2 regions of the Streptomyces sp. NPDC022552 genome follow, and region 1 is predicted to be linked to the other one. Evidence: predicted binding sites of a transcription regulator. Region 1 holds the regulator's gene; the other holds the start of a gene.
The links. The regulator HrcA, encoded in region 1, represses chaperone genes, less so after heat shock. The targets are predictions, from matches to a motif close to TTNGCACTCNGNNNNNCNGAGTGCNAA.
Positions count from the first base shown of each region.

Region 2: a site for HrcA is predicted at 1,760-1,786, ahead of groES (co-chaperone GroES). Genes of this name have one in related genera too.

Region 1 is NZ_JBVHGJ010000002.1:193,584-197,437, reverse strand. It holds gene ACZ3OF_RS05735 (nitronate monooxygenase) at 1-285, opposite strand, end outside; gene dnaJ (molecular chaperone DnaJ) at 463-1,602, opposite strand; gene hrcA (heat-inducible transcriptional repressor HrcA) at 1,603-2,622, opposite strand; gene ACZ3OF_RS05720 (MBL fold metallo-hydrolase) at 2,776-3,507, shown strand; gene ACZ3OF_RS05715 (DUF3097 domain-containing protein) at 3,518-3,854, shown strand, end outside.
Region 2 is NZ_JBVHGJ010000003.1:570,978-574,831, reverse strand. It holds gene ACZ3OF_RS12385 (THUMP-like domain-containing protein) at 1-426, opposite strand, end outside; gene ACZ3OF_RS12380 (polysaccharide deacetylase family protein) at 537-1,454, shown strand; gene ACZ3OF_RS12375 (hypothetical protein) at 1,451-1,672, shown strand; gene groES (co-chaperone GroES) at 1,933-2,241, shown strand; gene groL (chaperonin GroEL) at 2,359-3,854, shown strand, end outside.

The DNA.
Region 1 (3,854 bases):
GGTGGCCTCGCCGGCGAGCTGGTGCCGGTACACCTCGACGGCCGCGGGGTCACCGGGCTGCCCGCCGGGCGGCATGAAGAGGTTCACGCCGAAGGGCTGACCGGTCAGCCCGCGCACCTGTTTGATCTCCTGGTACAGCCCGCCGGCGGTCTTGTACCCCCCGGCGAGGAACCCGAGCCCGCCGGCCTCGCAGACGGCCCCGACGAGCTCCGGACAGGACGCTCCACCCGCCATGGGGGCCTGCACGATCGGGTATCGGGAGAGATCGTTCAGCGCGGTGGACATGCAGGCATCGTGTCATACGGAAGGGCGGCATCCGCCCTGCGGATACCGCCCTTCCAGGCATGCCACGCCCAGTCCTACCGGCCGTTGAACGCGTCCTTGAGCCGCGAGAACAGGCCCTGCTGTCCCGGCTGACCGTGCCGACCCGGGGGACAACCCCCGGACCCCCGGCAATCACGCCTACCGGCCGTTGAACGCGTCCTTGAGCCGCGAGAACAGGCCCTGCTGTCCCGGCTGGAACTGACCCGTCGGCCGCTCCTCGCCGCGCAGCTTCGCCAGTTCGCGCAGCAGCCGCTCCTGCTCGGCGTCGAGCTTCGACGGCGTCGTCACCTCGACGTGCACGATCAGGTCGCCACGGCCGCCACCGCGCAGGTGTGTGATGCCGCGCCCGTGCAGCGGGATCGACTGGCCGGACTGGGTGCCCGGGCGGATGTCGACCTCCTCCACCCCGTCGAGCGTCTGCAACGGCACCTTCGTACCGAGCGCACCCGCCGTCATCGGGATGGTGACCGTGCAGTGCAGGTCGTCGCCGCGCCGCTGGAAGGTCTCGTGCGGGACCTCGTGGATCTCGACGTACAGGTCGCCGGCGGGGCCGCCGCCGGGGCCGACCTCGCCCTCGCCCGCGAGCTGGATCCGCGTGCCGTTGTCCACACCGGCCGGGATCTTCACGGTCAGCGTGCGCCGCGAGCGGACCCGGCCGTCGCCCGCGCACTCGGGGCACGGGGTCGGGACGACGGTGCCGAAGCCCTGGCACTGGGGGCAGGGGCGCGAGGTCATGACCTGGCCCAGGAAGGACCGCGTGACCTGCGAGACCTCACCGCGGCCGCGGCACATGTCACAGGTCTGGGCGGACGTGCCGGGGGCGGCGCCCTCACCCGAACAGGTCGTACAGACGACGGCCGTGTCGACCTGGATGTCCTTGGTCGTGCCGAACGCGGCCTCGTTGAGGTCGATCTCCAGCCGGATCATGGCGTCCTGGCCGCGGCGCGTGCGCGAGCGTGGCCCGCGCTGCGACGCCGTACCGAAGAACGCGTCCATGATGTCCGAGAAGTTCCCGAAGCCGCCCTGGCCGAAGCCACCGGCTCCACCGCCGCCGCCGGACGCGGACAGCGGGTCGCCGCCGAGGTCGTAGACCTGCTTCTTCTGCGGGTCCGACAGCACCTCGTAGGCGGCGTTGATCTCCTTGAACCGCTCCTGCGTCTTCGGATCGGGATTGACATCCGGGTGCAGCTCGCGGGCGAGCCGCCGGAATGCCTTCTTGATCTCGTCCTGGGACGCGTCGCGGCGTACGCCGAGTACGGCGTAGTAGTCCGTGGCCACTTACGACTCCGCCAGGATCTGTCCGACGTAACGTGCCACTGCGCGTACCGCTCCCATCGTTCCGGGGTAGTCCATGCGGGTCGGTCCGACCACGCCGAGTTTGGCGACTGCCTCGTCGCCCGAACCGTAGCCGACCGCGACGACGGACGTGGAGGTGAGGCCCTCATGGGCGTTCTCGTGCCCGATCCGTACGGTCATGCCCGAGTCCTTGGCCTCGCCCAGCAGCTTGAGGAGCACGACCTGCTCCTCAAGGGCTTCGAGGACGGGCCTGATCGTGAGGGGGAAGTCATGGCCGAAGCGGGTGAGATTGGCGGTGCCGCCGATCATCAGCCGCTCCTCATGCTCCTCCACCAGGGTTTCGAGCAGGGTCGCGAGCACGGTCGAGACCGTGCCGCGGTCCTCCGTCTCCTCGAAGGACTCCGGAAGATCCTGCACCAGTTGCGGCACGTCCGCGAAACGGCGGCCGACGACCCGGCTGTTGAGCCGGGCGCGCAGGTCCGCGAGCGAGGTCTCGCCGAACGGCGCCGGGCAGTCGATGACGCGCTGCTCCACCCGGCCGGTGTCCGTGATCAGCACGAGCATCAGCCGGGCGGGGGCCAGCGAGAGCAGCTCCACGTGCCGGACCGTCGAGCGGGTCAGCGACGGGTACTGCACGACGGCGACCTGGCGGGTCAGCTGCGCGAGCAGCCGGACCGTACGCCCGACGACGTCGTCGAGGTCGACGGCTCCGTCGAGGAAGTTGTGGATCGCGCGCCGCTCGGGCGTCGACAGCGGCTTGACGCCGGCGAGCCGGTCGACGAAGAGCCGGTAGCCCTTGTCGGTCGGGATGCGTCCGGCGCTGGTGTGAGGCTGGGCGATGTAGCCCTCGTCCTCCAGGACGGCCATGTCGTTGCGCACGGTGGCGGGCGAGACGCCGAGCTTGTGGCGCTCCGTGAGCGCCTTGGAGCCGACCGGCTCCTCCGTCCCGACATAGTCCTGGACGATGGCGCGCAGCACCTCGAGTCTGCGTTCGCTGAGCATCGCGCACACCTCCAGCTGTCGTATCGGTTGCTCCGCATTTGGCACTCGCCCTGTTCGAGTGCCAGGAATCCCCCGGCCAGTGTACGGCGGCGGGCATCGCTCCTGGCAAGGAGGCCGCGTCGGAGGTCGCGTCGTTGCGGATAGCGTCGCGGTATGGATGTCGATTGGGAAGAGTACGGCTGGGAGCGGCTCGGTAACGGGGTGGGGAGGCGGCGGCTGCCGGGCTGGGACGCCACGGTGGGCCTGGTCATGGGCGAGAAGGCCGTCCTCCTGTACGACACGGGCTCGACGCTCGCCGAGGGCGCGGAGCTGCGGGCTCAGGCGGAGGCGCTCACGGGCGGCCGGAGAGTGACGCACATCGCACTGAGCCACCCCCATTTCGATCATGTGCTGGGCACGGCGGTGTTCGCGGGCGCGGAGGTGTTCGGCGCAGTGGGCGTGGACGATCTGCTGCGACGGGAGCGGCACGCGCTGCGGGAGGACGCGGTACGGCACGGGGTGGAGGAGTCGGCGGCGACGGAGGCGGCCGACACGCTCGTGGCGCCGCACCATTCCGTCTCCGGGGAGTGGACGCTCGACCTGGGGGGCCGCCAGGTGCTGCTGGCGAACATCGGCCCGGGCCACACGGCGCACGACCTGGCGCTCTTCGTGCCCGGCGTGCGCGGCGTGCCGGAGATCGTCTTCTGCGGCGATCTGGTGGAGGAGTCGGGAGAGCCCCAGGCGGGCCCGGACGCGCTGCCATCACGCTGGCCGGCGGCCCTGGACCGACTGCTGTCGCTGGGCGGGGAGGACGCGATGTACGTGCCGGGGCACGGGGCGGTGGTGGACGCGGCGTTCGTACGGCGCCAGCGGGATGAGCTGGCACGGCGCTTCTCCGTCGCATAACGTCGCCCAAATGCGCAGCTACAACCCGGACCTGACGCCCCCTTGGAAGCGATCCGCCCCGGTGCCGGAGGTACCGGCGGAGGTGGACCTCGTGGTGGAGGAGGTCTCCACGGGCTTCTGCGGGGCGGTGATCCGCTGCGAGGCGGGCACGGTGACCCTGGAGGACCGCTTCGGCAAGCACCGCGTGTTCCCGATGGAACCGCGGGGCTTCCTGCTGGAGGGCAAGGTGGTGACGCTGGTCCGTCCCGCGGCCGGTCCGACGCGCCCCACTCGTACGGCCTCCGGCTCGGTCGCGGTCCCGGGCGCGCGGGCCCGGGTGGCGCGGGCGGGCCGGATCTACGTGGAGG
Region 2 (3,854 bases), on a different contig from region 1:
GTTGGCGCGGGCGACCTCGGCCGTCAGCGGGTCGCGGTCCACCGCCAGGACCGCGATCCCGGCCCGGGCGAACGCGAGGGCGTCCCCGCCGATCCCGCCGCACAGGTCGGCCACGCCGCGCACCCCGAGCCCGCGGAGCCGCTCCGCGCGGTACGCCCCGACCGTCGCCCGCGTCGACTGTTCGACGCCGTTGGGCGTGAAGTACATCCGGTACGCGTCCTCGGCGCCGAACTTCGCCACGGCGCGCTGACGCAGCCGCGCCTGCCCCAGCGCCGCCGAGACCAGCTCGGCGGGGTGCTCGCGGCGCAGCCGGGAGGCGACGGCCAGTTCCTGGGCGGGGTCGTAGTCGCGCAGGGCGGCGAGCAGCGTCTGGCCCTCGGGGGAGAGCAGGGCGGTGAAGTCGGCGAGGTCGGTCACCCGTCCCATTGTGGGCCAGCCGGGGGACGGTGGGCGCCGGGGCGGCGGTGTCGGCGGCCCTGGCGGTCCCGGCGCTGACAGGATGCGGCGCCATGCAGCTAGTAAGACAAAAAGAACAGATGCGAACAAAGCGAGCCCTGCGCCTTCGCCGGTCGGTGGGTGCGGCGCTGGTGGTCGCCGCGCTCGGATCGGCCTGTGCGGGCCCCTCCGGCGAGGGCTCCGAGAGCGGACGCAAGGCGCCCGCGCGCCCCGCCGCCGGTCAGCAGCAGCCCGAGGGCGCGGCCGCCGCACTCGACTCGTACGTGGAGAAGGTCCGCGAGCGGCGCGCCGCCCGGGTGCTCGCCGCCAAGAAATGGGGCCTCGAACGGCCGCCCCTGGAGGCCCCGGCGCCGCCTGCCGTGAAGCCGAAGATCACCACGCGCAAGGGCTTCGAGACCGATGGCGAGGGCCTGCCGCCGGTCTTCACCACCGTGCCGACCAAACAGAAGGTCGTCTTCCTGACGATCGACGACGGCGCGGAGAAGGACCCCGAGCTGCTGCGGATGATGAGCGACCTCCAGATCCCCTACAGCGCCTTCCTCAGCGACTACGTCGTCAAGGACGACTACGGGTACTTCGAGAAGATGCGGGACTCCGGCGTCTCCCTGCACAACCACACCCTCAACCACCGCTATCTGCCCGGGCTTTCGTACAAGGCGCAGAAGCGGGAGATCTGCGGGATGCAGGACGTCATCGAGAAGCAGTTCGGCACACGGCCCCCGCTCTTCCGCCCGCCGTACGGCAACTACAACGAGGACACGTTGCGCGCGGCGCAGACGTGCGGGGTGAAGGCGGTCCCGCTCTGGGCCTCGGAGGCCTTCCCGGACCGGATGGAGTGGCGCGAGTGGGACCGGGACCTGCACCCCGGTGACATCGTGCTCACGCACTTCCGGGGCAAGCGGGACTGGAAGGGCTCGATGCCCGACATGATCCGCCGGGTGATGAAGACGATCACGGCCAAGGGGTACGCGGTCGCGAAGCTCGAGGACTACGTGTGAGGCGCGCGCGCCGGCCGGTGGCCGCCGTCGCGCTGGCCGGCGCGCTCCTGGGGGTGACGGGGTGCGCCTCGTCCGTGGACCCGATCGAGCGCCTGGGCCGCAAGGCGGCCGTGCGGGTCGGGGAGGCGGGGGCGGGGGACGGGGCGTTCTCGAGGACGGCGGCCCGCGTCCTCCACACACTGGCCGGGCTCGACGGGAGCCGGCACCCGGGGCCTTGAGGCCGTCGCAACCGCACCTTTGTGCGGAACCATCGGCTCCGAAGCGCCGTTGCCCGTACCGGGACCGAATCGCCACGCGGCACTGTATTGGCACTCCGCTTGACCGAGTGCTAATCGCAGTCATAGTCTCGGCTCTGGCACTCCCCACTGGAGAGTGCCAACACAGCGACGGGCAGGTCCGGCACCCGCGACGACGGATCCACCTGGTCGCCACCTCAGACAGTTAGCCCCGTGAGATCTCCGAAGGGGGAGGTCGGATCGTGACGACCACCAGCTCCAAGGTTGCCATCAAGCCGCTCGAGGACCGCATTGTGGTCCAGCCGCTCGACGCCGAGCAGACCACCGCCTCTGGCCTGGTCATCCCGGACACCGCGAAGGAGAAGCCCCAGGAGGGTGCTGTCCTCGCCGTCGGTCCGGGCCGCTTCGAGAACGGCGAGCGCCTGCCGCTCGACGTCAAGGTCGGCGATGTCGTGCTGTACAGCAAGTACGGCGGCACCGAGGTGAAGTACAACGGCGAGGAGTTCCTCGTCCTCTCGGCTCGCGACGTGCTCGCGATCATCGAGAAGTAATTCACCGAAGTACCTGAAGCACATGCTTTGAGCTGCGCCCCTGACCCCGCACCGGGCGTCCGGGGCGCAGTTCGGTTTCACCAGTTTTTCGACATCCGAGAGGGCTGAATCGCTCCCATGGCGAAGATCCTGAAGTTCGACGAGGACGCCCGTCGCGCCCTTGAGCGCGGCGTCAACAAGCTTGCCGACACGGTGAAGGTGACGATCGGCCCGAAGGGTCGCAACGTCGTCATCGACAAGAAGTTCGGCGCTCCCACCATCACCAACGACGGTGTCACGATCGCCCGCGAGGTCGAGATCGAGGACCCGTACGAGAACCTCGGCGCCCAGCTGGTGAAGGAGGTGGCGACCAAGACCAACGACATCGCGGGTGACGGCACCACCACCGCCACCGTGCTCGCCCAGGCGCTGGTCCGCGAGGGCCTGAAGAACGTCGCCGCCGGTGCTTCCCCGGCCGCCCTGAAGAAGGGCATCGACGCCGCGGTCAAGGCCGTCTCCGACGAGCTGCTCGCGACCGCCCGTCCGATCGAGGACAAGTCGGACATCGCCGCCGTCGCCGCGCTCTCCGCGCAGGACCAGCAGGTCGGCGAGCTCATCGCCGAGGCCATGGACAAGGTCGGCAAGGACGGTGTCATCACCGTCGAGGAGTCCAACACCTTCGGTCTGGAGCTCGACTTCACCGAGGGCATGGCCTTCGACAAGGGCTACCTGTCCCCGTACATGGTCACCGACCAGGAGCGTATGGAGGCCGTCCTCGACGACCCGTACATCCTGATCCACCAGGGCAAGATCTCCTCGATCCAGGACCTCCTGCCGCTCCTCGAGAAGGTCATCCAGGCCGGCTCCTCCAAGCCGCTGCTGATCATCGCCGAGGACGTCGAGGGCGAGGCCCTGTCGACCCTGGTCGTCAACAAGATCCGTGGCACGTTCAACGCCGTGGCCGTCAAGGCCCCGGGCTTCGGCGACCGCCGCAAGGCGATGCTCGGCGACATGGCCACCCTCACCGGTGCCACCGTCATCGCCGAGGAGGTCGGCCTCAAGCTCGACCAGGCCGGTCTGGACGTGCTGGGCACCGCCCGCCGCGTGACCATCACCAAGGACGACACCACCATCGTCGACGGTGGCGGCAACTCCGAGGACGTCGCGGGCCGCGTCAACCAGATCAAGGCCGAGATCGAGTCCACCGACTCCGACTGGGACCGCGAGAAGCTCCAGGAGCGCCTCGCGAAGCTGGCCGGCGGCGTGTGCGTGATCAAGGTCGGCGCCGCCACCGAGGTGGAGCTGAAGGAGAAGAAGCACCGTCTGGAGGACGCCATCTCCGCGACCCGCGCCGCGGTCGAGGAGGGCATCGTCTCCGGTGGTGGCTCCGCTCTGGTCCACGCCGTCAAGGTCCTCGAGGGCAACCTCGACAAGACCGGCGACGAGGCCACGGGTGTCGCGGTCGTCCGCCGCGCCGCCGTCGAGCCGCTGCGCTGGATCGCCGAGAACGCCGGCCTCGAGGGCTACGTCATCACCTCGAAGGTGGCGGAGCTCGACAAGGGCCAGGGCTTCAACGCCGCGACCGGTGAGTACGGCGACCTGGTCAAGGCCGGCGTCATCGACCCGGTGAAGGT